DNA from 3 places in the Phaeacidiphilus oryzae TH49 genome. Region 2 is predicted to be linked to each of the others. Evidence: riboswitches for the same ligand, from Rfam matches in the RefSeq annotation. Region 2 holds a riboswitch; each other region holds the start of a gene.
What was found. Region 2 has a riboswitch for cyclic di-AMP ahead of BS73_RS07855 (transglycosylase family protein). Riboswitches for the same ligand answer to the same signal wherever they lie in the genome.
Positions count from the first base shown of each region.

Region 1: another riboswitch for cyclic di-AMP. It lies ahead of BS73_RS40720 (transglycosylase family protein); the one in region 2 lies ahead of BS73_RS07855 (transglycosylase family protein).
Region 3: another riboswitch for cyclic di-AMP. It lies ahead of BS73_RS28390 (C40 family peptidase); the one in region 2 lies ahead of BS73_RS07855 (transglycosylase family protein).

Region 1 covers NZ_JQMQ01000005.1:2,977,589-2,987,282, forward strand. Annotated here, with positions in the region: gene BS73_RS17000 (hypothetical protein) at 1-43, shown strand, start outside; gene BS73_RS38780 (hypothetical protein) at 97-474, opposite strand; gene BS73_RS17010 (DUF4287 domain-containing protein) at 675-905, shown strand; tRNA gene BS73_RS17015 (tRNA-Leu) at 1,007-1,091, opposite strand; gene BS73_RS17020 (NAD(P)/FAD-dependent oxidoreductase) at 1,416-2,807, opposite strand; gene BS73_RS17025 (Ppx/GppA phosphatase family protein) at 3,238-4,188, opposite strand; gene BS73_RS17030 (DUF501 domain-containing protein) at 4,185-4,718, opposite strand; gene BS73_RS17035 (FtsB family cell division protein) at 4,740-5,204, opposite strand; gene eno (phosphopyruvate hydratase) at 5,474-6,754, opposite strand; gene BS73_RS40720 (transglycosylase family protein) at 6,923-7,699, opposite strand; cyclic di-AMP (ydaO/yuaA leader) riboswitch at 7,703-7,873, opposite strand; gene BS73_RS17050 (cytochrome P450 family protein) at 8,078-9,328, opposite strand; gene BS73_RS17055 (SDR family oxidoreductase) at 9,555-9,694, shown strand, end outside.
Region 2 covers NZ_JQMQ01000005.1:776,086-785,779, reverse strand. Annotated here, with positions in the region: gene BS73_RS07880 (TROVE domain-containing protein) at 1-423, opposite strand, end outside; tRNA gene BS73_RS07875 (tRNA-Ser) at 728-796, opposite strand; gene BS73_RS40645 (hypothetical protein) at 1,163-1,303, shown strand; gene BS73_RS07865 (MFS transporter) at 1,413-2,789, shown strand; gene BS73_RS07860 (SDR family NAD(P)-dependent oxidoreductase) at 2,786-3,529, shown strand; cyclic di-AMP (ydaO/yuaA leader) riboswitch at 4,295-4,476, shown strand; partial or broken gene BS73_RS07855 (transglycosylase family protein) at 4,481-4,834, shown strand; gene BS73_RS07850 (TetR/AcrR family transcriptional regulator) at 4,847-5,581, opposite strand; gene BS73_RS07845 (macrolide family glycosyltransferase) at 5,663-6,865, shown strand; gene BS73_RS07840 (zinc-dependent alcohol dehydrogenase family protein) at 6,971-7,984, opposite strand; gene BS73_RS07835 (carbohydrate ABC transporter permease) at 8,085-8,972, opposite strand; gene BS73_RS07830 (carbohydrate ABC transporter permease) at 8,972-9,694, opposite strand, start outside.
Region 3 covers NZ_JQMQ01000005.1:5,531,287-5,540,980, reverse strand. Annotated here, with positions in the region: gene BS73_RS28400 (hypothetical protein) at 1-751, opposite strand, end outside; gene BS73_RS40510 (C40 family peptidase) at 748-1,845, opposite strand; gene BS73_RS28390 (C40 family peptidase) at 2,091-3,113, opposite strand; cyclic di-AMP (ydaO/yuaA leader) riboswitch at 3,124-3,317, opposite strand; gene BS73_RS40765 (C40 family peptidase) at 3,672-4,883, opposite strand; gene BS73_RS28380 (NYN domain-containing protein) at 5,292-6,581, opposite strand; gene BS73_RS28375 (hypothetical protein) at 6,939-7,193, opposite strand; gene BS73_RS28370 (rhomboid family intramembrane serine protease) at 7,361-8,146, shown strand; gene BS73_RS28365 (Lrp/AsnC family transcriptional regulator) at 8,182-8,463, shown strand; gene BS73_RS28360 (aminotransferase class V-fold PLP-dependent enzyme) at 8,522-9,694, opposite strand, start outside.

The DNA of each region.
Region 1 (9,694 bases), 2.2 Mb from region 2:
GGCGGTCTTCATCCTCGCCGACAAGGTCGTCGCCAGCATCTGACGCGGTCTCGGACGCCCTTCGCTGCGGCTGATCCACCGGCTATGCCGGAGGGGTCAGCCGCAGATCCGTGTGGTGGCCCGGATCAGCTCGATCCCGCGGGCGATCGCCGCCGGGTGGTCGGCGCCGAGATCCTCGCAGGCGAGGTCGTGGCCGGCGACGGCGATCTGGTCGCCGACCGCGAACGGACCGGCGTCGGGGAGCTCGACAGGGGCGTGCGCGAGGCGTGCGAGCTCCCGGGCGAGGGCGAGTCCGGCCGCCGCCCGGCTGGGGTGGCCGGGGACCGCGCCGAGCAGCCTGCTCTGCGGCATCGAGCGGAAACGGTCTGCCAGCAGCTTTGCGGCGGCGCGGAGTTCGTCAGCGCCCCGGGCCTCGGCGGCCGGACCCGCCGGACCTGCCGGGCCCTCCGCCGCGCGTTCTGCGGAGTCGTTCATGACTTGAGCGTATACGCGGCGCCACGGCGGGGAAGAGGGCGGGCAAGACGGCCGACCGCGCCGCCGCTTGCAGGGCAGTTCGACGCGCCCCGGGGCTCCACCCCCGCTCCGGATCCTCGCGCCGCACCGGGCGAGGACTGTTGCCAAGCTCTGCAAGCTCAGGCACAGTCGGGTCACGGACCGCTCTACCGGAGGCGCCGATGTCCCTCATGTACTCCGCAGAGACCCACCAGAACCTGCTCGCCCGGATCCCCGCGGTCACCGGCCGCCCGATGGACGACTGGCTGCGAGCGGTGGACGACGGGCCAGGCCTCGTCCGCTGCGAGGAGATGGCCGACTGGCTGAGGCGGGAGTACGGAATCTCCGCCGGCTATGCCAAGGCGATCGTCCACGAACACGAACTCCGCCGCGCGGCAAGGAAGTTGCGCTGACCCGGCCGCCCAGCGGGCGGTCGGCCGGACACCGACGGGGACGCCCACCGGGCACGTCACCGGCTCGCACCTTTGTGAACATGCCAAAGGTTCAACGACTCTGGTGCCCGGAACCGGATTCGAACCGGTACGGCCTTGCGGCCAACGAGGTTTAAGCTCGCCGTGTCTGCATTCCACCATCCGGGCGCAGCCTCGGTGGAGGCATCCTGAGCCTATCTGCCCATCCCGGCCCTCAGTTGCACCAGTCGGCAGAAGTTGTCTTATTTCATTGGGAACTGACGGTCCGTCGGCTGAAGTTGACAGAAACTGATCGGTCGCCGAGGGCGGTCGATCGAACCGTCCGCACACGGGTGCGCCCCGGCCCCCTTTCGGGGACCGGGGCGCTGGAACCCTCCGTCGCGTCAGCGTGCTGCCGGTCTGAGCACCACGGGTCGTGGTCCGGCGACGCTGCCGGCTCCGGACGGCCCTGACTCACTCCACCCGTGATCAGCGGGCGGGGTCAGTCCGTTCTCAGGCGGAGACCTTCTTCGACTCCTCGGCGGGCTTGGCGTCGGCCGGCGCCTTGGCGGCGACCGGCTTCGGCGCCGGAGCCGAGGCCTCGATGAACGGCTCGCGCGGGTTCTCCATCTCCACCAGGGCGATGGTCTCCCGCTTGAGGAACATGGCCAGCGTCCAGTCGGCGAAGACCCGGACCTTGCGGTTGAAGGACGGGACCCGCGCGCCGTGGTACAGGCGGTGGAACCACCACGCCGGGCGGCCCTTCAGCTGGTACTTCCCGAACAGCAGGGCGACGCCCTTGTGGAGGCCCAGACCGGCCACCGCGCCCTGGTTCTTGTGCTTGTACTCGCGCAGCGGGAAGCCCCGCATCTGGGCGAGAACGTTGTCGGCGAGCACCGGCGCCTGGCGGACGGCGTGCTGGGCGTTCGGCGGGCACCAGGCGCCCTCCTTGCCCGCGGCCAGGTCCGGCACCTGGGCGGTGTCGCCCGCGGACCAGACGTAGTCGAAGCCCTGCACCTGCAGCGTCGGCGCGGTGTCCACGTGGCCGCGGGGGCCGAGCGGCAGGCCGAAGTTCGACAGGATCGGGTTGGGGCGCACGCCGGCGGTCCACACGATGGTGGAGGCGTCCACCTCGATGCCGTTCTTCAGCACCACGTGCTTGTCGACGCAGGAGTCCATGGAGGTCTCCAGGTAGACCTCTATGCCGCGCTCCTCGAGGCGCTGCTGGGTCCACTTGCCGAGCTCCGGGCCCACCTCGGGGAGGATCCGGTTGGCCGCCTCGACCAGGATGAAGCGCATGTCCTCGCGCTTCACGCTCGGGTAGTACTGGGCCGCGTCCCGCAGCATGTCCTCGGCCTCGGCCAGGGTCTCCGCGCCGGCGAAGCCGCCGCCGATGAAGACGAAGGTGAGGGCCTGCTTGCGGACCTTCTCGTCGGTGGTCGACTCGGCGCGGTCCAGCTGCGCCATCAGGTGGTTGCGAAGGCTGATCGCCTCCTCCACCGACTTGACGCCGATGCCGTGCTCGGCCAGACCCGGGATCGGGAAGGTCCGGGAGATCGAGCCGGTCGACACCACCAGGTGCTCGAAGGGCAGTTCGTAGGCCTCGCCCGCCGCGGGCTGGATGGTGGCCGTCTTGCGGTCGTGGTCGACCGAGGTCACCGAGCCCGTCAGCACCTCGGCCTGGTTCTTCAGGACCCGGCGCAGCGGCGCAACGAGGTTGCGAGGCGCGACGTTGCCGCCGACCGCCTCGGGCAGGAAGGGCAGGTACGTCATGTACGGCCGCGGGTCGACGACGGTGACGGTCGCCTCCCCGTAGCGCATCTTCTTGAGAAGACGCAGCGCGGTGTACAAGCCGACGTAGCCACCGCCGACGATGAGAATGCGAGGTCGCTCCGTGGTGCTCATATCCGAAAGTATCCAGCACGCCCGCGGGGCACCCGTGTGGGCCCGGTCACAAGATCCGGGGACCCTGGTGCTACACTATGCGGCCCGCAAAACCGCCCGCCGGGAAGCGATCAATCGATCAGCGGGGCGGGCGGATCGGGGAGCCTCCGCCCCTCCCCTGCGGTCACTCCGGCACCGCCTTCGTGAGCTGCAACGATCCCGCCACTCGCGGGGTTCCGGGCCCCGGAGGGAACTCCCGCCGAGGAACCTGACGGCGTCCACGGGGCTCCGCCTGCGATCGGTACGGCGGATCCGCCCGGCGGCCTTCGTCCCGCATTCCGGGACGAACCGGCCCCGGACGCGTCCGTACGCGCGGAACTTCATGTGAAGAAATTCACGAACTTTCTGACGCGCCGTTCCGGCCGGGGCCCCGCGGCCCGGCCGGAAGCGGTCAGCGAGCCGCCCGGGCGGCGCTGAAGGCGATGCCGTCGAGGATGTCGTGCTCGCTCGCCACCAGCTCCGCGGCGCCGGTCCGCTCCATGATCGAGAGCAGCACCAGGGAGCCGGCCGTGATCACGTCTACCCGGCCGGGGTGGATCACCGGGATGGCGGCGCGCTCCTCGTGGGTGGAGCGCAGCAGCCGCTCGGTGACCTCGCGGACCTGCTGGAGCGGGATTCTGGCGTGGTGGATCCGCTCCGAGTCGTACGCGGGCAGTCCGAGGGCGATCCCGGCGACCGTGGTGACGGTGCCGGCCAGGCCGACCAGGGTGGTCGCGGCGTCCAGCGGGACCGTCTCGGCGGCCTCGTCCAGGGCCTTGGCGATGTCCTCGCGGATGGCCGCGAAGTCCGTCCCGTGCCGCTCGGTCAACCGGACGCAGCCGATGTCCACCGAGCGGGCCGCCTGGACCTCGTCGGTGCCGAGGACGAACTCGGTGGAGCCGCCGCCGAGGTCGAACACCAGGTACGGGCCCGGGAGTTCGGGGACGCCGGCCCCGCCGGGGCCGTGCAGCTCGGCGGTGGCGCCGGTGAAGGAGAGCTGGGCCTCCTCCTCACCGGTGATCACCTGGGGCTCCACGGAGAGGATCTCGCGGACCCCGCGGACGAAGTCCTCGCGGTTCTCGGCGTCCCGGGAGGCACTGGTGGCCACGAAGCGGATCCGCTCCGGGCTGAGCGGGACGCCGTACGAGGCGATCGCCTCGGCGTACTCGCGGCAGGCCGCGAAGGTGCGCTCCAGCGCCTCGGGGGCGAGCCGGCCGGTGCGGTCCACGCCCTGGCCGAGCCGGACGATCCGCATCCGCCGGTCCAGGTCGGCCAGGGCCCCGGACTCCGGGTCGACGTCGGCGACGAGCAGGCGGATCGAGTTGGTGCCGCAGTCGATCGCGGCGACGCGCTTTGAGGTCACTCGGCTTCCTCGGGTTCGGGGGACTCGTCGGCACAGACGCAGGGGCCCTTGCGCCACCACTCCGGAAGCGCGGCCAGCGCCTCGTCGCCGAGCGGGTTGGCCCCCTCGCCGGCCGCCAGCGAGTGGGCGACCAGCACGTGGAGGCACTTCACCCGGTCCGGCATCCCGCCGGCGCTGGGGAACCCCTCCAGCACCTCGATCGCGTCCCGGCGCCGGAGGTAGTCCTCGTGGGCGGCGCGGTAGCCGGCGGCCAGCTCCTGGTCCTCGCCGAGCCGGGCCGTCATCTCCTTCATCATCCCGTCGGCCTCCAGGGTGCCGATGAGGGACGCGGCGCGCGGGCAGGTCAGGTAGTAGAGGGTCGGGAAGGGGGTGCCGTCCTCGAGTCGGGGGGCGGTCTCGACCACGTCGGGGAGGCCGCAGGGACAGCGGTGGGCGACGGCGCGGAGGCCGCGCGGGACGCGGCCCAGCTGGGCCTCGATCGCGCGGACGTCCTGCTCGGTGGGTCGCTCGGTGGGGGTTTCGCTGGTCATCGTTCCGGGGGGTGTGGGGGTTCAGCGGGCGGTGGTGCCGGGGGCGGTCGGGCTCGCGGTCGGCGCGGCGTCGGCGGCGTCCAGCGAGTCCCACAGGTTGGCGTACCAGGGCTGGCCGGGGGCGGCCGCCTGGTACGAGGTCCCGGAGGAGCCCGCGCCGGCGGAGGAACCGGACGAGCCGGGGACCACCGCGACGAAGGGGGTCTCGCCGGGGAAGGCGTAGTGCAGCCGCTCGCGCGCCTGGGCGGCCACGAAGGCCGGGTCCTGCCAGCGGGCCAGCTGGCGGCGCTCGGCCTCCAGTTGACGCTTCGCCAGGTCGGCGGCGGCGCGCTGCTGGGAGATCTGCTGGCGCTGGGCGACGAACTGGCGGGTCGGGTAGGCGAGGGCGGCGACGACCGCGCAGAGCACCAGCCCGAGGACGGCGGCGCGGCCGGTCATCCTGGGCCGGCGGGGGCGCCCGGAGCGGGCGACGTTGAAACGCAGCAAGTTCCCCTCCGGGTCGGTTGTCCGTTGGCCGCCAGCGTAGATGCTCGCGGACGACTTTTCCCCGACCCGCTGAGCGGCCCCGCCAAGTCGCGCAGCGACTTCAGGGGCGCGGGGAACTGCGCGGCCGGCCACTTACGGTCCACAGGTCGGCAACGGAGTCCGGGTTGCAACCGAGTGGCCGTTGCCGGGTGCGGCGCCGTAGTCAGCCGGGCGCGCAGTTCCCCGCGCCCCTTACTTGCCCCTTCGGGGCTGCGCTCGGGGCGAGGGCGTCAGCCCTTGAAGCGGGGGAAGGCGCCGCGGCCCGCGTACTCCGCGGCGTCGTCCAGGATCTCCTCGATCCGGAGGAGCTGGTTGTACTTCGCCACCCGCTCGGACCGGGCCGGCGCGCCGGTCTTGATCTGGCCGCAGTTGGTGGCAACGGCCAGGTCCGCGATGGTGGTGTCCTCGGTCTCGCCCGAGCGGTGCGACATCATGCAGCGGAAGCCGTTGCGCTGGGCCATCTCGACCGCGTCCAGCGTCTCGGTCAGCGAGCCGATCTGGTTCACCTTCACCAGCAGGGCGTTGGCCGCGCCGTCCTTGATGCCCCTGGCCAGGCGCTCCGGGTTGGTGACGAACAGGTCGTCGCCGACCAGCTGGACCTTGTCGCCGAGCTGCTCGGTGATGGTCTTCCAGCCGTCCCAGTCGTCCTCGAAGAGCGGGTCCTCGATGGAGACCAGCGGGTAGGCGTCGACCAGCTCGCCGTAGTACGCCGACATCTCGGCGGCGGTGCGCTCCTTGCCCTCGAAGGTGTACGTGCCGTCCTTGTAGAACTCGGAGGCGGCGACGTCCAGGGCGAGGGCGACGTCCTGGCCGGGGGTGTAGCCGGCCTTGCGGATGGCCTCCAGGATGAGGTCGAGGGCCTCGCGGTTGGAGTCCAGGTTGGGGGCGAAGCCGCCCTCGTCGCCCAGACCGGTGGCCAGGCCGCGCTCCTTCAGGACCGACTTGAGGGTGTGGTAGACCTCGACGCCCCAGCGGACGGCCTCGGAGAAGGACTCCGCGCCGATCGGGGCGATCATGAACTCCTGGATGTCCACGTTGGAGTCGGCGTGCGAGCCGCCGTTCAGGATGTTCATCATCGGGACCGGCAGCACATGGGCGTTCGGGCCGCCGACGTAGCGGAAGAGCGGGAGGTCGGAGGCCTCGGAGGCGGCGTGGGCCACGGCCAGCGAGACGCCGAGGATGGCGTTGGCGCCGAGCGAGGACTTGTCCGGGGTGGCGTCCAGGTCGAGCATCGCCTGGTCGATCAGCCGCTGCTCGGTCGCGTCGTAGCCGACCAGCTCCGGGCCGATCTGCTCGATGACGGCCAGCACGGCCTTCTCCACACCCTTGCCCCCGTAGCGCGACTTGTCGCCGTCACGGAGTTCGAGGGCCTCGAAGGCGCCGGTGGAGGCGCCGGACGGGACCGCGGCGCGGCCCGTGCTCCCGTCATCGAGGCCGACCTCGACCTCGACGGTGGGGTTGCCTCGCGAGTCGAGGATCTCGCGGGCTACGACGACGTCGATGGACGGCACGTTGTTCTCCTTCACGGGTACGGGGCCGTTACGACCTGAGCCTAACCGCAACGGCCGCCGCGGCCATCCGGGACATCGGACCCTATTCGGTCCGCGTTCGGTCCATCCTCGGTCCGTCCCGGGCCGCGGCGGCCGCCTACCCACGGGTAGGTCAGGGCCGGTGGACCCTCAGCCGACCTGGAGGCGCTGGCCCGGGTAGATCAGGTCCGGGTTCGAGCCGACCGTGGACCGGTTCTCCTGGTACAGGTGCCGCCAGCCGCCGGAGACGTGCGCCGCCGCGGCGATGCGGGACAGGGTGTCCCCGCTGCGCACGACGTAGTCACCGTGGCCGACGGTGTGCACGGCACTGCCGCCGCTCGCGCTGCTCGTGGTGGGTGTCGAGCCGCTCCTGGTGGCTGTGGAGCTGCTCGCCGGCTGCTCGACAGTCCGCGGGGCGGTGTGGCCCGCGACGCTGTCGGACGAGGCCGTGTGGGTGTGCGAGGCGCTGCTGTGACGGGTCGTGGTGCCGCCTGAACCGGTGCCGACCTGGGCCGGCGAGCCGCCGGCGGCGAGCCCGGCCTTCTGGCTGCAGACCGGCCAGGCGCCCGGCCCCTGCGCGGACAGCACCTTCTCGGCCACGGATATCTGCTGGCCCTTGCTGGCCCGGTCGGCAGTGGGGGCGTACTTGGTGCCCCCGTAGGCCGCCCAGGTGGACCGGGTGAACTGCAGTCCGCCGTAGAACCCGTTGCCGGTGTTGATGGACCAGTCGCCGCCGCTCTCGCACTGGGCGACACGGTCCCAGGTGGAGACGGTGGCGGCGTCGGCGGTGCTGGTGGCGGCGGTTCCGATCAGCGGGATGGCGATTCCGGCGCCGGCCACTCCGGCGGTGGCGACCAGCCGCCTGGTGTGGGAGCTGCGGGGTTTGCGATGACGGCCGGTGCCGCCGAAGACAGCGGTGGGATGCATCGGCTGCTTCCTCTCCGACGCCTGCGAGGTGAGCTGTCGGGTTCGGGCCGTGAGGTAGCCCGGCCGTCTCAGGTCCGCTGAGGCGGCTTCACCCCTAGCCGTGCGCCGGGCAGTTGCCGCGACTCCCTCGCGGCGGCGTGGTCGCTGCTGCCGGTGCTTCGGCGGTGTACGTGGGTCCCCCACTCCTGTCCGTTCGATCTGTCGACGACCCTCGCTCCGGTGGACAGGACTCGGCGTCCCGGGGCTCGGGGTTCGCAGACACGCGAACGTCGTGCAGGCTATGCAGATCGTACGAATGTCCTCAAGTCGCACAATCTCACACCCGAGGCGTACAACCTTTGGGCGGTTCTGAGCGTCGGTCAGTTCGCAAGTGGTGCTTCAGGAGTGGACGGGTGTGAACTCGACCGGGAGTTCGCGCAGGCCACGCATGATCAGCCCGCCGCGCCTGCGAAGCCCCGACGTCTCGGTAGCCAACGCCAGATCGGGTAGACGCGCCAGCAGGGTGGCCAGCGCCGTCCGGCCCTCCAGACGGGCGAGCGGGGCACCGATGCAGTAGTGGATGCCGTGCCCGAAGCCGAGATGCGGATTGTCCCGGCGGGCCAGATCGAGCGCGTCCGGTTCGGCGAAGCGGGCCGGGTCGCGGTCGGCGGCGGCGAGGACGACGAGCACCGGGTCGCCGAGGCCGATCCGCTCTCCACCGATCTCCACCGGCTCGGTGGCGAACCGCCAGGTGGCGAGCTCGACCGGGCCGTCGTAGCGGATGAACTCCTCGATCGCGGTGTCCCACAGGGACGGGTCGGCCCGCAACCGCTCGCGCTGCGCCGGGTTCTGAAAGAGGGCCAGCGCCCCGTTGCCGATCAGGTTGATGGTGGTCTCGAAGCCGGCGAAGAGCAGCACGAAGCACATCGCCGCGGCCTCGTTCTCGGTCAGATGCTCGCCGTGGTCGCTGGCCCTGATCAGGCCGGAGATCAGGTCGTCGCCGAGGTCCGCCCGCTTGCGGTGGATCAGCTCGGAGAGGTACGCCCGCATCCGCTTGACCGCGCGGCCGACGCCGCCGCGCGGGGCGCCGGGGTGGCGGATCATCATCGCCGCCCAGTCCCGGAACGCGTCCTGGTCCTCGGCCGGGACGCCGAGGAGGTCGCAGATGGCGTAGATGGGCAGCGGGAAGGCGAACTCGTGGATCAGCTCGGCGCTGCCGCGGGCGGCGAAGCCGTCGATCAGCCGATCCGTCAACTCCTGCACTCGGGGCGTGAATTCGGCCACCCGGCGGGGGGTGAAGGCCTTGGAGACCAGGCGGCGCAGGCGGGTGTGGTCCGGCGGGTCGATGTTCAGCAGGTGGGTCATCAGGTCGGCGCTGCGCTCGCCGGGGATGCCGATCCGGCCGCTGCGGTGGGCGCCCTCCTCGCCGTGGTGGGCCGGGTTCTTGCTCAGCCGGGGGTCGGCGAGCGCCGAGCGGGCGTCGGCGTAGCGGGTGACCAGCCAGGCCTCCACCCCGCTGGGGAGGGTGGTGCGGTGCACCGGGGAGTGCTCCCGCAGCCAGGCGTACGCCGGGTACGGGTCGGCGGCGAACTCCCAGTCGAAGAGGGCGGGGCCGTCGGAGAGGGCGGGCGCGGGCTGGTTCTCGGGCACGCACCGACGTTAACCGGTCCGGCGTATGGGCAGCATTCGGACGGCGTGCCGGCGGCAAGCGGGCGGCGGGCGGGCGCCACGCGGGCGGCGATCCGGCGGCGTTCCGGCAGGTGGTCAGGGTCTGTCCGCCGCTCGGCCGCCGCTCTACGATCAGCGCCAACCGCGGCGACACGGACGGGCCCGGTGCGGAGCGGCCCGGCGGCGGAGCGACAGAGGGGCGGACGACATGCGGATACGGGACTCCGTGGTGGTCATCACGGGAGCGGCCGGCGGCATCGGGAGCGCGCTGGCCCGCAGGTTCTGCGCGGAGGGCGCGCGCGGGCTGCTCCTCGCCGACCTCGACGGGGACGCCGTCGAGGACCTGGC
Region 2 (9,694 bases):
CCAGTAGGCGAGGAACTCGGCGGGCTCGTCCGCCCGCAGCAGGGCGTCGGCGACCATCCTCCGCACCGGGACGGTGGCCTCGCGGTCGGTGCCGCCGCGGCGGGCGAGGGCGGACTCGGCCGCGACCACGACGGCGGCCGACCGCATGTTCATCTCGCCGCGCAGGTAGGGCACGAAGCGGGCGACCCAGTCCGGGTCCTGCCGGGTGACGGTGTGGACGAGCGCGCGGAACCGGTCGTCGCGGTCGCCGGCGGACTCGTAGAAGCCGCTCTCACCGACCATGTTCACCGCGGCGAGGAGGAACAGGTCGCTCTTGGCGTCCCGGCTGTGGGCCGGTCCGCCCTCGAAGGTGGCCGCGGTGCCGGTGGTGGTCACCGGGCCGCGCGGGGCGGCGGTGGTCGGGGAGCGGGCGAACTTGGACATGGCGGTCTCTCCTCCGTGCGGTCGGGGTGGGGGGCTTGCGTGGGACTGCGCCGCGTGGGACTGCGCCGCGGACGCCGCGAGTACCTGTCGTGCGAGCCTTCGCGGGGGATCAGCCCCGCTCCAGGAGTCGAACCTGTGGTGACCAGAAGTAGGCCCGCACTGCGCTTCGCGGCGGCGCCGCAGTCCCGCCGGACCGCGAGACGACCGGTGACCGGTGCAGTGGCGGCGACTGGACACGGGAGACCGGCGAGTGCCAGGCGCGCGAAGGCCGTTAGCGCTCTATCCACTGAGCTACCGACGCCGAGGCGCCGGGCAGGACTCGAACCTGCGACCACTCGATCTCAAGTCGAAGGAACTCCGCACTGCGCTTCGCCGATCACCCGTATCCAGTTGTCGCCTCTGCTGGGACGCTGCGAGTGCCCAGTGCCCGGGGATGGTTTCCAGTGAAAGGGAGTAACCCCGGACCTCGCTTCGCGGCACTGGCAAGCTACCGGAACCCCCGCCGCACAGCCGAGCGATTTTCCCCGCCCCGCGAATGCTCCCGAAGGGAACCGACCATGACCGAACATCAGCTCAGTCCGCACCTCACCCTCGTGGTGATCTACACCAGTCGACTGCCGGAGTGCAGGGACTTCTACGCCCGGCTCGGCCTCGACCTCCACCGCGAGCAGCACGGCAGCGGGCCCGAGCACTACGCCGCGACCCTGGGGGCGGTGCGGTCCTGGAGCTGTATCCCGCCGTGGGGTGCGCGCCCACCGGGCGGCTGCGGATCGGGTTCTCGAGCGCCGGGCCGGTGGCCGGGCTGGAGGCCGGGCGGCATGTGCTGCGGGATCCCGAGGGGCGGGCCGTGGAGGTGGTGGTCGGGGGAGGGGCGACGTGAGCGTGGGGCAGCGGTGGTCTCACTGTGTGGATGGTGGTTGACCAGCGGTGATGGGTAATGGTCGGATCCTTGGCGGTCACGAGGGTGTGATGTTGAGGAGAGGACGAGGGTGACGGTGGAGGAGCAGGTCTCGCGGGGGAGAGTCGCGGTCGCGAGCTTCGTCGGGACGGCGATCGAGTTCTACGACTTCTACATGTACGGGACCGCGGCTGCGCTGGTCTTCGGGAAGGTCTTCTTCCCGTCGTTCTCGTCCACGGCCGGGACGCTGGCCTCGTTCGCGACCTTCGGGGTGGGCTTCATCGCGCGGCCCATCGGCGCGATCCTGCTGGGGCACTTCGGCGACCGGGTGGGCCGGAAGAAGACCCTGGTGGCAAGCCTGCTGATGATGGGGCTCGCGACCTTCGCGGTCGGCCTCATCCCCTCCTACGCCAGCATCGGGGTCGCTTCGCCGCTGCTGCTGGTGGTCGCCCGGCTGATCCAGGGGCTCGGCCTCGGCGGCGAGTGGGGCGGGGCCGTCTTGCTGGCCACCGAGTACGCGCCCAAGGGCAAGCGCGGCCTGTACTCCGCGTTCCCGCAGATCGGACCGGCCGTCGGCTTCATCCTCTCCAGCGGGCTCTTCCTGGTGCTCGGTGAGACGCTGTCGGCCGGCTCGTTCCAGAGCTGGGGCTGGCGGGTGCCGTTCCTGATCTCGGCGGTGCTGGTCGCGATCGGTTTCTTCATCCGGATGCGGATCGCCGAGACCCCCGTCTTCCGCGCCGCCCAGGAGCGCGCCGCCGCGGAGCGCGAGGAGCGCGGCAAGGTGCCGTTCCTCGAACTGCTCCGGCGCCAGCCGAAGGTGCTCGCGCTGGCCACCCTCGCGTTCATCCTGGCGCACACCGTCTTCTACACCGTCACCACCTACGCGCTGTCGTACGGGACTTCGGTGCTCGGGCTGAACAAGAACATGATGCTGATCGGCACGATCCTGGCCGCCGCGGTGATGGGCGCGGCGACCCCGTACTTCGCGGTGCGGTCGGACCGGATCGGGCGGCGGAAGGTCTGCCTGGGCGCGACGCTCGCCGCCGCGGTGTGGGCGTTCCCGATGTTCTGGCTGCTGAACACCCGCCAGACGGCGCTGGTGATCGTCGCGCTCTGCGTCGGCCTGCTCTGCTTCGCCTTCCTGTACGGGCCGATGGGCGCCTACCTGCCGGAGCTCTTCGCCACCCGGTACCGGTTCTCCGGCGCCTCCTTCGCGTACAGCGCGAGCGGGATCGTCGGCGGCGGGGTGAGCCCGCTGCTGGCCACCAAGTGGCAGTCGATGACCGGGAGTTCGTGGCCGACCTCGCTCTGGATGATGGGGATCGCGCTGGTCGCCTTCGGCTGCGTGGCGCTGCTGCGGGAGACCAAGGACGACAGCTTCGGCCCGGGCGAGGTCGGCGCGGAGACCGCCGACGGCGCCGAGGCCCGGGCGGCCGGGGCGGCTGGAGCGGCTGGGGCGTCCGCATGACCCGGCCGGTGGTGCTGATCACCGGCGGCGCCTCGGGGATAGGCCGGGCCTGCGCCCACCGGGCCGCGGCGGACGGCGCCCGGGTGGGCGTCCTCGACCTGGACGCCGAGGCGGCCCGGGCGGTGGCCGCCGAGCTGCCGGGCGAGCCGGGCGCGCACGCCGGTGCGGGCGCGGACGTCTCGGACGGCGCGCGCATGGCGGCCGCCGTGGACGGGCTCCGGGACCGCGTCGGCCCGTTCACCGGGCTGGTGGCTTCGGCGGGGATCGCCCCGCGCGGCGGGATCGACACCGTGACGGACGAGCAGTTGCGGTCCGCCTTCGCGGTGAACGTCGGAGGTGTGGTGCACGCCGTGCAGGCGGTGCTGCCCGATCTGCGGTCGGCGCGGGCCGGTTCGATCGTCGCCCTGGCGAGTCTGGCCGCGTTCCGCGGCGGCGGGCTCCTGGGCGGCACCGCCTACGCCGCATCCAAGGGCGCCGTGGTGAGCCTGATCCGGGCGCTGGCGCGGGAGTTGGCCGCGGACCGGATCCGCGTCAACGCGATCGCCCCCGGCCCGACCGCGACCCCGATGCTGGGTGCGGCCGACGAGTCCGAGAACCGGGCGTTCGCCGAGACCACCCTCCTCGGCCGGGCCGGCGAGGCCGAGGAACTGGCCGGCACCGCGGCCTTCCTGCTGGGCCCCGACGCCGGCTTCATCACCGGCCAGGTCCTCCACGCCAACGGCGGGGCGCATTTCGGCTGACCGCTGGACCCGGGGTCACCCCGCGCCGACGCCATTGCGGGCGCGGCGGCTGGCCTGCGTGTCGGTGTGGGGCGCGGGCGCGGGCCTCGGGCCGGACGGACGGGAGAGCGGGGTGAGTGCTGGGGGAGGCGGGGAGGTCGGGGCGGAATCGCCAGCCGGATGCGGCGGCGGCTGGCCGGGGCGGGTCCGATCCGGCGAGGCTGCCCCGGCTCGCCCCCCAAGCCCGGGGACCTTTGATCCGGTAGCCGGTAGCCGGTAGCCGGTAGCCGGTAGCCGGTAGCCCCGGAGCCCGGCCTGTCGGAGCGTCAGCTTCGGCGGCGGGCGGGTGACGGACGTGGTCGGTGAGGCGCTCGCTGAAGCCCGCCCGTTCCGGGACCACGGGACGCGGCCGGCCCGGCCCCGCGTGTCGCCGCGTGCCCGAGGCACCCGTCGGCGTGACGGAAGGGCCCGGACGGTGGTCTTGAGCGAAACGTACGCCAACCCGCCGACGGGCACGGTGCCTGCGCTGTGCCGGCCTCCGAATTCGGCGCGCTTTGTGGGGAGTTGACACCTGCGAAGGCCGCATTCCAAACGACGGCCGGCCGCGCCGAATTCCGGTCCGACACGCCGGCCTCGCCCGATTCCCGGATTTAAACGTGGACCGGTGGGTTCGGGTGCGGAATCCCCCGTAAGCACCACAGCGACAACACCCATGCGGCGGAGCATAATTGAGTTGATGTTAAAAGCATGATTAGCGTTCGAATGGGCCCGCAGCCGTGGGCCTGCGCCGCGGGAACGCCGAATCCCGACCACCGCGCGCGCCGTGAGCATCGAAGAGTCGGTCGGGAGCGGGGGAACCATCGCTGCCGCGCAAGGTCGCGGCTAGGGGTGAAGCCGCGGGCGCGCGGCCGGGGCCGTACAGGCTCCGAACCCGACAGCTCACCTCGTAGGCGTGACACGGGAAACGTGCACATGAGTGTGTGCAGTAATACCGAACGCTTCGTCGTCTCCACCGCATTCGCCTTCGCCGGAATCTCGATCGCATTCCTGGTGCCGAACGCCGCCGCTCGCACATCCGCCGCACCGACCGCCGTCTGGGAGCGCGTCGCGGCCTGCGAGTCCTCCAACCGCTGGCACGTCAACAGCGGTAACGGCTACTACGGTGGGCTCCAGTTCACCTCCTCCACCTGGCGCGCCTACGGCGGCCACCGCTACGCCCCCCGCGCCGACCTGGCCAGCAAGGGGCAGCAGATCGCCGTCGCCGAACGGGTGCTGGACGCCCAGGGCCCGGGCGCCTGGCCGGTCTGCTCCGACCGGGCGGGCCTGCATGACTAGGCGTCACCGCGGTGCCGGTGGCGGCGGATCGACCGGGGCGCCGGGCCCATGACGGCCCGGCGTGTCGTCCGAGGTGGTGCCGCCGCGCCGACCGGCTTCGGCGAGCCGCCCCACGGCCGAGGCGAGTTCCTCGGCGTAGCGGTCGACGACCTCGGGTGAGTCGGCCGCCGCGCCGAAGAGCGCGCGGGCCAGCTGCGGGTAGACGGCGAGGGCGTTGCCGGCGCTGATCGTGATCAGCAGCAGCGCGGCGGGGTCGATGCGGTCGTCGACCTCGCCGGCGCGCTGCCGCTCGCGGATCCGCTCCACCTCGTGGCGGAGCCGGGCGTCGCGCTCCTCGGCGTCGGGGCCGGCTTCGCCCTCGCCCTCGCCCTCGCTGTCGGTGAGGCCTTCCCAGGCCAGCAGGCGGCCGCCGAACCGGGGGTCCACACTGGCCCGCACACCGCGCCGGACCTGCTCGCCGAGGTCCAGGTCATCCGGGATGGCCTGCGCCTCGTAGGCCCGCCAGCGGCGGCCGATCTCGCGGTAGAGGCCGTCCTTGCCGTCGAAGTAGTACGAGATGAGCTGCTGGTTCACGCCCGCGCGCCGGGCGATCTCGGCGACCCGGGCACCGGCCGGGCCCTTGGCGGAGAAGATCTCCACCGCTGCGTCCAGAATCCGCTCCCGGGTCCGCTCGGCGTCCCGCTGGCGCTCGCCTGGGGCCGGTGACCTGCGCTTACGGGGGGCGTCCGGAGTGTCCATGGCCATGATTGTGTCATATGGGCGAGCGATTCAATCAATCAGACGTTTGACAAATCCATGTCTCCGGTTGACGGTAGGGGCATGGCTCATATCGCCTTCGTCAGCCTGGCCGAGGCCGGGCATCTCAATCCGACGCTGCCTGTCGCCCGGGAGCTGATGGCCCGGGGGCACCGGGTCAGCTATCCGGCCGACGCCTCGATGGCCGAGCGGATCCGCCCCACCGGCGCGGAGATCGTGCCGTACCGCTGCGAGCCCGCGGCCGATTCCGCGGCCGAGCCCGCCGCCGAGCCCCTGGTCATCGACGGGATGGACGCCGCCGCCCGCGCCGCCCTCGGGATGCTCAAGCAGCTCGCGCAGGTGCTGCCGCAGATCGAGGCCGGCTACCGGGACGACCGCCCGGACGTGATCGTCAGCGACTGGCTCGCCTGGGCGGGGCCGATGCTCGCCGCCAAGTGGGGGATCCCCCGCGTCCAGTCCTGGAGTGCCCACGCCGCCAGCGAGGGCTACGACTTCGGCGCGTTCGCCGACCAGATGTTCGCCGGCAGCCCGTGGAAGCCGGAGTTCGACGCACTCCTCGCCGACGTCCAGGCGAGGCACGGGGTACCGCCGTTCGCGCTGCGCGACTTCTACCGTCCGGCCGAGTCCAACCTGGTGTACCAGCCCAGGGCCTTCCACGTGCGCAACGAGACCTTCGACGACCGGTACGCCTTCGTCGGCCCGACCCGGCTGCCCGGGGCCGAGCCGGCCGGCGGCGGCTGGGGGCCGCCGGGTCGTCCGCTGGTCTATGTCTCCCTCGGCACGATCATCAGCCGCCCGGACTTCTTCCGCACCTGCGTCCGGGCCTTCGCAGAGCTGCCCTGCCGGGTCCTGATGTCGGTCGGCGACGGGATCGAGCCGGCGGCGCTGGGACCGCTGCCGCCGGGGGTGACGGCCCGTCAGGAGGTGCCGCAGCCCCTCGTCCTCGCCCACGCGGACGTCTTCGTCACCGCCGCCGGGATGAACTCGGCGATGGAGTCGCTGGCCGCCGCCGTCCCGATGGTGGCCGTCCCGCACACTCCCGAGCAGCGGACCACCGCGGACCGGATCGCGGAGCTCGGCCTGGGCCGCGTGCTGGCGCCCGCCGAGGCCACCGCCGAGCGGCTGCGGGAGGCGGTGGGCGGCCTGCTGCACGGCGACGACACCGCCGCCCTCCACGGCCGGCTGGAAGCGATGCGGGAGGAGATATGCAAGGCGGGCGGCGCCCCCCGGGCGGCCGACGCCATCGAGTCCCGTCTCCCCGGCTAAGCCGCGCGCGGCCCTTGGCCCGCGGTGGGTGCCCCGCCGCCGGCCGCCGCCGCGGCCCACGCGGACCGAACCGGCGGCCGGTCTGCCGCCCGCCGAAGCCGGCGCCTACGCCTCCGCGTTCGGCAGTACGTGGATCTTCGGGCCCGCGCCGGTGGCGCCGGTGCGGACGGCGTCGACCGCCTCGGTGTAGCCGTCCAGCGGGTAGGCGTCGCCGAGCAGCGGGGCGACGTCCACCGCACCTGCCGCGATCAGGTCGACGGCCGGCGCGTAGCTGTTCAGCACCGCCATCGAGCCCAGGATCCGGATCTCGTCGTTGTAGATCCGGAACGGGGAGACCGGGACGACGGCCTCCGCGTCGGCGACCCCGAAGACCAGCAGGGTGCCGCCGCGACGCAGGGCGTCCAGCCCGGAGGCGATCGCCGCCGGCGCGCCGGTGGCATCCACCGCGATGTCGAACCCCCTTGCCCCGCCCGCGAGTTCGCCGACCGAGGTGGCGGTGGAGGTGAAGCCGAGCGCCTGCGCGATGGTCAGCCGCTCGCCGGCCCGGTCGACCACCGCCACCTCGGAGGCGCCGGCCCGGCCCAGGAGCTGGGCGATCAGCAGGCCCATCGTCCCGGAGCCGATGACCAGCACCCGCTTGCCCAGCACCGGACCGAGGAGGTCCACGCCGTGCACCGCGCAGGAGAGCGGCTCGATCATCGCGGCGGTGCGGAAGTCCGGTACGGAGTCCGGGAGTCGGTGGACGTTGGTTGCCGGGACGGCGACGTACTGGGCGAAGGCGCCGTCGACGGTGTCGCCGACGGCGTTCCAGTCGGCGCAGAGGTTGCCCCGCCCGATGCGGCAGTACTCGCACCTGCCGCAGTACAGCGACGGGTCGACGGCGACCCGGATGCCCACCGGCAGCGCGGGGTCGTCGGAGGCGGCGATGGTGCCCGCGAACTCGTGCCCGGGGATCAGCGGGTACGGGGAGGGCGGGAACTCGCCGTCCAGGATGTGGAGGTCGGTGCCGCACACCCCGCAGGCGGCGACCTCGACCACCACCTGCCCGGCCGCCGGCGTCGGGTCCGGGACCTCGGTGACGCGGACCCGGCCGGGCTTGTCGATGACCACAGCGCGCATGAAATCTTGCTCCAAACGGTGGGGGTTTGCTCGTCGTAGGTCGATTCGGTGACCGGTGACAGGAGATCGATGCCCCTGCGCCTCCCCGGCCCCGGCGCGGTTACTTCACCGCGCCCATGGAGAGCCCGCGGACCAGCTGCTTCTGCGCGATCCACCCGGCCAGCAGCACCGGGAGGCAGGCCAGCGTCGCCGCGGCGGCCAGCTTCGCCCAGTACAGGCCCTCGCTGGTCATCAGGCCGACCAGGAAGACCGGCATGGTCGCGGCCCGGAAGGAGGTCAGGTTGAGGGCGAAGAAGAACTCGTTCCAGGAGAACAGCACGCAGATCAGCGCGGTGGCGGCGATCCCGGGCGCGGAGATCGGCAGCAGCACGCGGGTGATCTCCTCCCGCCGCGAGACCCCGTCCACCCGGGCCGCCTCCAGCACCTCGACCGGCACCTCCAGGAAGAACGAGCGCAGCATCCAGACCGCGATCGGCAGGTTCATCGCGGTGTAGAGGACGACCAGCGTCCAGACGCTGTCCAGTGCCCCGAGGTCGCGGACGGCCAGGTAGATCGGGATGATCGCGGCCACCGCCGGCAGCATCTTCGTCGAGATGAAGAAGAACATGGCGTCCCGCCACTTCGCCACCGAGCGGATGGACAGCGCGTACGCCGCCGGCACGCCGAGGGCCAGCACCAGCAGCGTGGAGACCGCGGTGGCGATCGCCGAGTTGCCGAGGTAGGGGCCGATCCCGGCGGAGAACACGGCACGGAACTGGCTGAGGGTGGGGGTGAAGATCAGGTGCGGGGTGGTGGTGTAGGCGTCCGCCTCGTACTTGAACGCGGTGAGCGCCATCCACAGCACCGGGAAGAAGAAGACGATCCCGCAGATCCAGGCTCCGGCCGCCCAGGCTGTGCGGCCGATCCTGCGCCGGACCGCGCCCCGGCGGCGCGGCGGTGCCGCGGCCGGTGCCGCCGGTCGTGCGGGGGCGGTGAGTTGAGCGGCCATCAGGAACGCCTCCCGGTGGTGTCGTTGGCGGCGGAGAAGACGGTGAAGAGCATCCGCAGCGCGACCGAGGCGACGATCAGCGTGCCGATGACGGTGACCACCCCGAGCGCCGAGGCCTGGCCGACGTCGAAGCCGAGGAAGGCCCGCTGGTAGAGGTAGTACGGCAGGTTGGTGGTGGCCGTGCCGGGCCCGCCCTGGGTCATCATGTAGATCACGTCGAAGGTGTTGACCAGGTAGATCGCCCCGAGGAGCACGCCCAGCTCGATGTAGGGGCGCAGATGCGGGACGGTGATCGCCCGGAAGGTGGTCCAGGCCCCGGCGCCGTCCACCCGGGCGGCCTCCAGCACGTCGGCGGACTGGCTCTGCAGCCCGGCCAGCACGATCAGCATCATGAACGGCGTCCACTGCCAGACCAGCACGGCGACCACCGAGGAGAGCGGGAACTGGCTGGTGAAGTCGACCGGGCCGGCGCCGACCAGGTGGAGCAGCCAGTTGACGATGCCGTAGGTCGGGTCGAACATCGTGGTCTTCCAGAGCAGCCCGGCGACCGTCGGCATGATCAGGAACGGCGCGATCAGCAGGGTCCTGACCACCCCGCGGCCGGGGAACTTGCGGTCCAGGAGCACCGCGAGGCCGATGCCGAGCACCATCGAGATCGCCACCGCGAGCGCGGTCATCTCGATCTCGGTGAAGAGCGAGTCGCGGAACTCGCTGTCGGTGAA
Region 3 (9,694 bases), 4.8 Mb from region 2:
CCAGCACCAGTGAGCGCCGGCCGCGCACCACCCGTACCGCGCCCTGGTCCCAGAGCTGGACGTCGCCGTGGAGGCCGGCGGCCGCGCCGTCGCTGTCCGAGGAGACCAGCCACCGGCCGGACCGCCGGACCAGGGTGAGGTACTGGGTCGAGGTCAGCGGGCGGGTGTCGTAGCCGCGCAACCGGTGGTCGAGTTCGATCCGCGCGGCCAGCCGCCGTTCCGCGGGCTGGCCGGGTGCCGCGGCCTGGGCCAGCGCGGGCAGCGGGAAGGCGTCCACGGCCACCAGCCGGTACCGCCACTCGGCCAGCGGCACGGCCGCCAGGTTCGCGGTCAACGCGCCCTGCGCCGCCCGGAACCTGGGCTCCGCCTGGGGGTCGACGGTGGCCAGCAGCCGCCCGCGGTCGTGCGCCAGCACCGCCGCCGCGCGCTCGCGGAGCAGCGCGTCGACGCCGGAGCGGTCGGTCTCGTCCAGGGCCAGCGGGGCGGCGGCGTCGGTGTCCGGGCCGAGTCGGCCGTCCGACGCGGGGCCGTCGGCCGAGTCGGGCAGCGCCCGGGCCGCGTACGCCCCGGCCGCGCCGACGGCGAGACCGCCCGCGATGCCGGCGCCGAGGAGCAGCGCCCGGCGGCGCGAGGGGTGCCCGGCAGGGGGCGTGCCGCCCCGCTGACCGGGAAGGGGCTCGCGGCTCCGATCCCGCTCGCGCTCCCGCTCGCGATTCTCGTCCTCGTCGGAGGCGCTCGGTTCCGCGCTCATACCCGGACCACGGATTCCACCGGCATGGCGGTCACCCGGTCGTAGCGGACCGAGGAGCCGGAGTGCGGTGCGTGGACGACCATGCCGTTGCCCATGTACATCCCGACATGGTGCCGGTCGCCGTAGTAGATGACCAGGTCGCCGGGGCGGGCCTGGGAGAGGGGGATCCGCTGCCCGGCCCCCGCCTGGCCCTGCGAGGTGCGCGGCAGGGTCACCCCGGCGTGCCGCCAGGCCCAGTACATCAGCCCGGAGCAGTCGAAGGAGCCGGGACCGGTGGAGCCGTAGACGTACGGGCGGCCCAGCGCGGCGCGCACGGCGGCGACCGCCGCGGCGGCCCGGGGATCCGGGGCGCCGGCGCCGCCCGCGTTCGCCAGCGCCGCGTCGGCGGCCTGGGCGGCCGGGTCGGAGAGGCCGTCGGCGCCCCCGGCCCTGCCGTTGACGGCTGCCTCCACCGCCGCCCGCTGCCGGGCGTCCAGCGAGGAGAGCAGCGCCCGTGCCGCGGCGAGCCGGCCCTGCACGGCGGACTTCGCCCCGGCCAGCTGCCCGCGCAGCCGCTGGAGCTCGGCGAGTTGACGTTCCGCCAGGTCACGGTCGCGGTCGAGGCGCCGCTGCCGCTCCTCGATGGCGTGCACCCGGTCGGCGGTGCGGGCGTCGGCGCGGTCCAGGGCGTCGGCCCGGTCGAGGTACTCCTCGGGCCGGCTGTCCAGCATCAGCTGGAGGGTGGGCGGGACGGCGCCGTCCCGGTACTGCGCCCCGGCCAGCGCGCCGAGTTCGTCGACCGCGCCGTTGAGCTGCTCCTGCTCGACGGCGATCCGCTGCTGGACGTCCGCGACCCGGTCCTGGACCTGCTCGCTCTCCTCCTGCACGGCGTCGTAGCGCTGACCGGACCGCTCGGCCTGCTCGTAGAGCGACTGGAGGCGCTGCGCCGGGTCGCCGGCGCCCGCCGCCGCCCCCGGCCCGCCCGGGGCGGCGAGCGCGCTGCCGCCGCCGGCCAGCGCCGCCGCGGCCGCGGCCACGGTGAGGGCGAGGGTGCGCCCGGCCCCGCCGCCAAGGAAGGGAACGGCTCGGGCCCTGGCCCGTCGATGCGACGCCATCGCGCGAACTCCCTTCACCCGTGAGCCCCGTGGGTACGAGCGCTGACGTTAGCGAGAAGAGGGCGCCTGGTCCAAACCCCCCACCGGGCGAAAATTCGGGCGGCACACGTACGAATTGACGATCTGCCAGCTCAGCGCGGGTCTCCGGGCCCGAGCGGAAATCCGCGGCAGGGGCGGCACGCGGAGACGCGCGCGGCCCGGCCCTCCGCGAGGAGGACCGGGCCGGGTGGTCGAGCGGGGGAGGCTCAGACGCGGCGGACGGTGACCACGCTGCCGATCGTGGAGATCGACTCGTAGCGGACCACGGCGCCGGTGTGCGGGGCGTGGAGGACCACGCCGTTGCCGGCGTACATCCCCACGTGCTCACCGCCGTTGAAGATGACCAGGTCGCCGACCTGGGCCTCGGAGAGCGGCACCGAGGTGCCGACGTTCTCCTGGGCGTACGAGGTGCGCGGCAGCGAGACGCCGGCCTGCTCGTAGGCCCACATCATCAGGCCGGAGCAGTCGAAGTTGCTCGGGCCGGTCGCGCCGAAGACGTAGGCGTCGCCGAGGCGGGTCTTGGCGGCGGCGAAGGCGGCGGCAGCGGCGCCGGAGGAGGCGGTACCGCCGACGTGGCTCGCGGCGTCGTTGACCGCGGAGGCCTCCTGCTGCTGGAGCTTCTGACGCTCGGCCGCGGTCAGCGAGCTGAGCTTGGCCTGCGCGGCGGCCAGCTTCTTCTGCACGTCGCTCTTGGCGGACGCCAGCTGCTTGGCGGTGGACTGCAGGCCGGCCAGCTTGGCCTCGGCCTGGGCCTTCTCGCGGGCGAGACCGGCCTGCTGCTGCTTCAGCTGGTTCAGCATGTCGGTCTGCTGGGTGGTCAGCTGGTCCAGCGAGGAGGCCTTCTGCAGGTAGCTGGAGGGGTCCGAGGACATCATCAGCTGGACGGTGGGGTCGACGGCGCCGGTGCGGTACTGCGAGGCGGCGAGCGAACCGAGGTTCTCCAGCGAGGTGTTGACCTGCGACTGCTGCTTGGCGACCTCGTTCTCGAGCAGATCGACCTGCTTCTGCTCCTGCGCGAGTTGGGCCTTCGCGCCGTCGTACTTCTGGATCGCGCCGTCCGCCTGGTCGTTGAGCTTGTTGACGTCGGCCTTGACCTGCGACAGGGATTCCTTGGGCGCGGCCTGGGCGGCCGTGTTCGCGGACATCGCGACGGCGGCCGCCGCCGTGACACCGAGCACGGCGGCCCGGGCGCGGCGGTTGGGGTTCTTGGGTCGGCGGTGGGACGCCACGAAGGCGAGCTCCTTCTTCCTACGACCGCCTACCGGGTGAGCTGACGGGTTCGGGCTGGAAGACTGCCCTACGACGCCTCACGTCCCCGACCCGGAAGCCGCTCTAGCGCGGTGAGGCGCTCGCGTGTCCCGGGCCGCCTGGGGGCGACCTGGCGCCGATTCACCCCGGGGAGATTGGTTCCCCGGCTCCGGTGTCCGATGCTCCCCCGAGCGCCGCCTGGACTCTCGTCCCGGGCCTCGCTCCGCATCCTCCACCAGACTCGGCGGTAACCGGCGCTGCCACCCGGGCGGGTGATCGACTTGGCGCAGGTTCGGAGCCAGAGACTAGTAACAGGAATGTGATCCCTTCAAATCCCCGAAAGTAAAAAGTCTCCCTAGTTGCAACTCCGGTCGGAAATCACGACACGGCGTAGCCGCGCCCCTACCGAGGCGCGACCACGCTACCGCCATCTTCGGCTCACGGAGGGCGAATTCGGACATCTCACCGGATTGCCTGACGGCCCGTGAGACGCGTCACACGGACGCCTGATTCTCCCTCATCTCGGGTTCACGACGGGATCACATACGCCGAACGGCGGTCACCGACCCGATCGTGTCGATGGACTCGAGTCGGACGTACGCCCCCGGATAGGGGGCGTGGAGGATCATGTACTGCCCCGAGGAGTTCTTCCCGGCGTAGAGCCCCACGTGCTCACCGCCGAGCATCACCACGATGTCCCCGGGCTGCGCGTCGGCCAGACCGCTCACCGCGCTGCCGACCGTCTCGTCCGAGTAGGAGTAGTGCGGCAGCGAGATGCCCTCCTGCGCGTAGGCCCACTGGACCAGGCCCGAGCAGTCGAAGGAGCTCGGCCCGGAGGCGGCCCAGACGTACGGAGAGCCGATCTTGGTCTCCGCGGCCGCCAGCGCCCGCGCGCCGACCGACCCGGAGGCGGTGGACCCCGACCCCGTGGTCGAGCCCGAGCCCGAACCCGAGGAGGACTGCGCGACCTTCCGCCGGGCCGCCTTCTCCGCCGCGGCCTGCTGGGCGGCGGCCTGCTGGGCCGCCTTGCGGGCCGCGGCCTCCTGCGCCGCCCGCTCGGCCGCGGCCTTGCGGGCCAGCTCCGCGCGCTGCTGCGCGGTCAGCTTCTGCAGCATCCGCTGGGCCTGGGCCAGCTTCTGCTGCGCGGTCTGCCGGGCGGCTGCCATCGCCTCGGTCTGCTGCTGCTGGGCCTCCAGGGCACTGCCGGCCTTGTCCCGGGCGGCCCGCAGGGTCTGCTCCTGGGACTGGAGCTGGCGGAGCATCCCGGCCTGGGCCCGGTCCACCTGCTGCACGGTGGAGGCGCGGCTGAGGTAGTCAGTGGGGTCCTTGGCGGTGAGCATGCCGACGGTCTGGTCGAGGCCGCCGTCCCGGTACTGCGCGGCGGCGATCGCGCCGATCCCCTCCACCTGCTTGTTCACCGCGTCCTGCTGGTCGGCCACGTCGTTCTGGGCGGCGTTCACCTGCTGCTGCATCTGCCGGCGCCTGGCCAGGGCGCCGTTGTACTGCTCATCGGCGGCGCCGGCCTGCTGGCGCAGGCTGTCCACCTGCTTCTGCACCTGGGCCAGCTGGGTGGCGGTGTCGGCCTCGGCGGTCCCGGACCCCGCTCCCGAGGACAGGGCCACCGCCGCGGCCGCCGCCGCGGTGACCACGCCGGCTCGCGCACGGCTCGGGGGTGCGGGGCGGCGGTGCTGGGCTCCACGCGGCTTACGCGGCATCTCCGGTATCTCCGGGGTCTCCGGCAACTGCGACAAGCTGCATCGCTTCCTTACTCCTGGCCGCCTGCCGAGGAGGTTGCCGCGGAAGACCGGAGGGCGCCACGGGCATGCGCGCCCGCGCGGACCAACCAGCCGCGGATCCTGGCTCCGGGGCGGCACCCCCCGCTTGCCGGGCCGGATTCGGCGGGAACCTCCCTGGTCGTCCCGTTTGGCCGACCAACTTCCGGAGGTTCGGCGGAGACACTAGTGGGAGCGGTGTACGACTGTCATGTCAGTCATACGAATCCGCCTCGTTCTTCACAGAAGCCCCGGCGCCAACAGGGGTGAGTTGGGGGCGCTTTGACGTCTTGTCGACTTCGAACGGCTTGCGGACCACCGCCGGCCCCCGCCCCTGACCGGCGGCGTCGACGGGCCGCCCGCTCCCGGCGGCGCGCCCCGGCCGGCTCAGCCCCTGGCGAGACGCTTCAGCAGCATGGTGGACGGCACCGGGCGTGCGCCTGCCCTCTGCACGCCGTCCGCGACCTCCCGGTCCGAGGAGACCACCGTCACCGCCCGGCCCGCCGGCTCGGCCCGGACCAGTCGGCGGATCAGCTCGTCCGCCGTCTCCCCCGACCGGCTGAAGAGCACCCGTACCCCCCGTGGCGGGGCCAGCAGCACCGGTACGTCCAGATCCTTGCCGTCGAAGACGCAGGTGACCTCGGCCCCGGACTGCGAGGCCAGATGGGACAGCCCGCCCAGCAGCCGCAGCCGCTGCTTCTCCAGCGGGATCTGCGGATAGCCGGTCTTGGTCACGTTGTAACCGTCGACCACCAGATGCGCCTGGGGCAGCGCCAGCAGCTGGTCGAGCAGCTCCGGGTCGTCGCCGGCCAGCGCCCGGCGGGCGACGTCGTGCGGGGAGGCGGAGGCCGGGGCGACCGCGTCCACGGTGTCCGCCGGACGCATCGTGGACGGCGGCAGGCCCAGCTCGCGCTGCAGCCCGGCGGCCGCCTGCTGCACGGTGTCCAGCAGCAGGCGCAACCGCATGTCCTCCACGCTGCGGCCCTCGCGGGCGGCCCGGCGGGCGGCCTCCACGGAGGCCTCGGCGTCGGCGAGGCGGTTGCGCAGCCGGCGCGCCTCGGCGTCGGCCGTGCTGCGCTCGGCGGCGGCCGCGGCCCGTACCGCCTCCAGATCGGCGACCGCCCGGCGGGCGGCGGCCTCGGCGCGGCGGGTGTCCGCCTCCAGCCGGCGCAGCCGGCGGTGGAGGGACTCGATCTCCTTGCGGGCCGCGTCCGTCTCGGCGCGGGCCCGGTCCTGGTCGGAGCGGTGGGCGGAGCGCAGCGCGGCGATCTCCGCGTGCAGCTTCTCCACCAGGCGGTTGGCCTCGACGGCGGCGCCCTCCGCCTCCGCGCGCTCCACCCGCTCGCCGGTCTCGTTGACCAGCCGCTCCCAGCCGGGGGTGCGCAGCAGATAGGCGGCGGCCGCGACGTCCAGCGGATCGGCGGCGGCCGGCGGGGCGCCCTCCTCCAGCGCGGCCACCAGCTCCGGCTGGGCGGCGCGGAGGAGATCGGCGATCCGGGAGCGGAAGGCGGGCTCCGCCTCCAGGGCGGCGGCCAGCGCGTTGGCGGCGTGCTTCATCCGACGGGAAGGGGTGAACTTCACGTACCGGCGGAGGCCGATCGGCAGCTCGGCGAAGGGCACGGCGGCCAGCCCGTCCGAGGCCAGCCCGACGACCCGCCGCCGCACCCCCTCGACCAGGGGGCCGACGCCCGGCTGCTCCTCCTGCCGCGCGACGGGGGGCGCGGCGGCGTCGGTCCGCGGCGCCGAAGTGGCAGCCGACGGTGCCGCGGCGTCAGCAGACGGTGCCGCCGCGTCAGTCGGCGGTGCTGCCGCGTCAGTCGGCGGGTCTTCGGGCAGAGGCGCGGGGGCGGGGCTCGGCCGGTCTCTGTCCACCACGTTCCCTGCTCCGATCCATCGTCCGCGTTCCCTTCCGTGCGGCCCGTCCAGACGATTGTCTCGCGAAACGGTGCCTGCCCGGGCGAGGCAGGGCCGGGCGGGGGGCCACCGGGCGGCCCCGGCCGGCCCGACGGCCCGTCAGCCCTGCGGCCCCGGCGCCTACTCGGCGACCGAGGCGGCCTCCGGGCCGGGGCGGTCGACGAGCTCCACCTGGTCCACCGCGTTGCACCAGCGGCAGCGCACGGACTCCACGGTCTCGCTCAGCACCTGGGTCTCCTCGACCTTCGGCTCCCCGGCGAGGTCGAGGTGGACGAAGTCCACGGCGTGGGTGGTACGGGTGACGTCGAAACGGGTCAGATTGCCGCACAGGGTGCAGCGCCAGCGGGTCGCATCGGTGGGCGCGGGGACGGGCATGGGTGACTCCTCGGTCGAACCAGGCAAACCGGCTGTTGTGACCTGCACCTTAGAGCCTGCTGCCGACATCCCACACTCCACCCCCGTAGACCGGTCGTGAGCACGCCCGTTCCCCCACACGCCGCACGCACGATGCCCGGCTCCCCCCGCCACGGAATGATCTCCCTATGGTGCAGCGTCTCCGGCTTCCCCGGCTCCCCCGCCCGGTGGAGGAATTCGTGCGCTGCGTACGCCGCAGCCCCTTCATCCCCGTGATGACGTACTGCCTGATCGCCGTCAATGTGGCGGTGTTCGTGATCGGGCCGGTCTCCGGGCTCAATCCGCTCTACTACGGGCACTCCTCGGCCTGCGTGCAGCAGGACTACTTCCGGGAGTGGGGGGTCATCCCCAGCGAGCTGCTGAACAACCAGCCCGCCGCGCTGGCCGGCACGGCCGCCTGCCCGAGCTCGCCGCACGCCGAGCCGAAGATCCCCGCGCTCTCCGTCCTCACCGCCATGTTCGTCCACGGCGGCTGGCTCCACCTGGCCGGGAACATGCTCTTCCTCTTCGTCTTCGGCGCGATGGCCGAGGAGCGGATGGGCCGGGCGCCGTTCCTCCTCTTCTATCTGGCGGTCGGCTACCTGGCCACGTACGGCTACGCGCTGGTGGAGATGGGGACGCCGAACGCGAGCCAGACGCTGGTCGGCGCGTCCGGCGCGATCGCCGGCGTCCTCGGCGCGTATCTGCGCCTCTATCCGAAGGCCAGGATCACCAGCCTGATCCCCCTCTTCTTCTTCATCCCGCTGCGCTTCCCGGCCTGGCTGGTGCTGGGGCTGTGGTTCGTCCTGCAGTGGGTCTCGTCCGGGAGCGGTTCCGGGGTCGCCTACCCGGCGCACCTGATCGGCTTCACGGTCGGATTCCTCTGGGCCTGGCTGAGATATGTCGGTCTGCCGCGGCGGCTACGCTGGCTCTGACCGAACCCCCGCTCAGGTGTTGCCCAGGAGCCCATGTGATCACCGCGATCGTCCTCATCAAGACCGATGTCGACCGGATCCCCGAGATCGCCGAGACGATCGCCGCACTGGACGGCGTCAGCGAGGTGTACTCGGTGGCCGGCGGCTACGACCTGATCGCGATGGTCCGTGTACGGGCGCACGAGGACCTCGCGGACGTCATCCCGGGCAAGGTCAACAAGATCCCGGGCGTCGCCCACACCGAGACGCACATCGCGTTCCGCACATACTCCGAGCACGACCTGGAGGCCGCGTTCGCGCTGGGCCTCGACGAGTAGCGGAGCGCCGGCGCCGCAGGCGCACCTCAGGGGCGCCTGCGGCGCTGCGTCCGGGGGCTCAGGCGGCGTGGATGCGGGTGTCGGGGACGCAGCGGCCGGCTTCCGTCCGGTAGGACCAGCGCGCGCCGTCGGAGACGAGCTCCTTGACGGCCGTGACGAAGCGGTCCACGTGCTCGGTCGGGGTGCCGGCGCCGAAGGAGACCCGGATGGCGTTCAGCGAGCGCTCGCCGTCCCTGCCCTCCGGCGCCCCGCACTCGGACGGCGCCTCCTCCTCCGCGCCGAGGAGATGCCGCACCAGCGGGTGGGCGCAGAACAGCCCGTCCCGCACGCCGATCCCGTACTCCGCCGACAGGGCGGCGGCGAAGTGCGAGGAGTTCCAGCCGGAGACGACGAAGGAGAGGACGCCGACCTGGGGGTGCCCGTCCCCGAAGAGCGAGAGCACCTTCACCTCCGGCACCTCCGCCAGCCCCGCCCGCAGCCGCGCCAGCAGCTCCTGCTCGCGCGCGGCCAGCGTGTCCAGCCCGGCCTCGGTCAGCGCCCGGCAGGCCGAGGCGATGGCGTAGGCGCCGATCACGTTCGGCGAGCCGGCCTCGTGCCGGGCCGCGCCCTGGTGCCACTCGACGACGACCGAGCCGTCCGCCTCCCTGGCCACGCTGCGCGAGGCGCCGCCGCCGGCCAGATAGGGCTCGGCCGCGTCCAGCCAGTCCTGACGGCCCGCCAGCACGCCCGCCCCGAAGGGCGCGTAGAGCTTGTGCCCGGAGAAGGCGACCCAGTCCACGTCCAGCTCGCGCACCGACACCCGGTGGTGCGGGGCGAGCTGGGCGGCGTCCAGGACGATCCGCGCGCCGTGCCGGTGGGCGACCTCGGCGAGCTCGGCGACCGGCCAGATCTCACCGGTGACGTTGGACGCCCCGGTCACGCACACCAGCCGCGGCCCCTCGGTGCCGCGCAGCGCCTCCTCCAGCGCGGCGACCGCCTGCCGGGGGGAGCGCGGGGCGCGCAGGTAGTCGACGGTCAGTCCGGCGCGCCGCCAGGGCAGCAGCGAGGCGTGGTGCTCGGTCTCGAAGGCGAAGACGGCCGTGCCGGCCGGCAGCACGGAGGCGAGGAGGTTGAGCGAGTCGGTGGTGGCGCGGGTGAAGACCACCTGGTCGCCCTCGCGGAGGTCGAGGAACTCGGCGACGGCGGCCCGGCTCTGCTCGAAGAGGTCGGTGGAGAGCTGCGAGAGGTACCC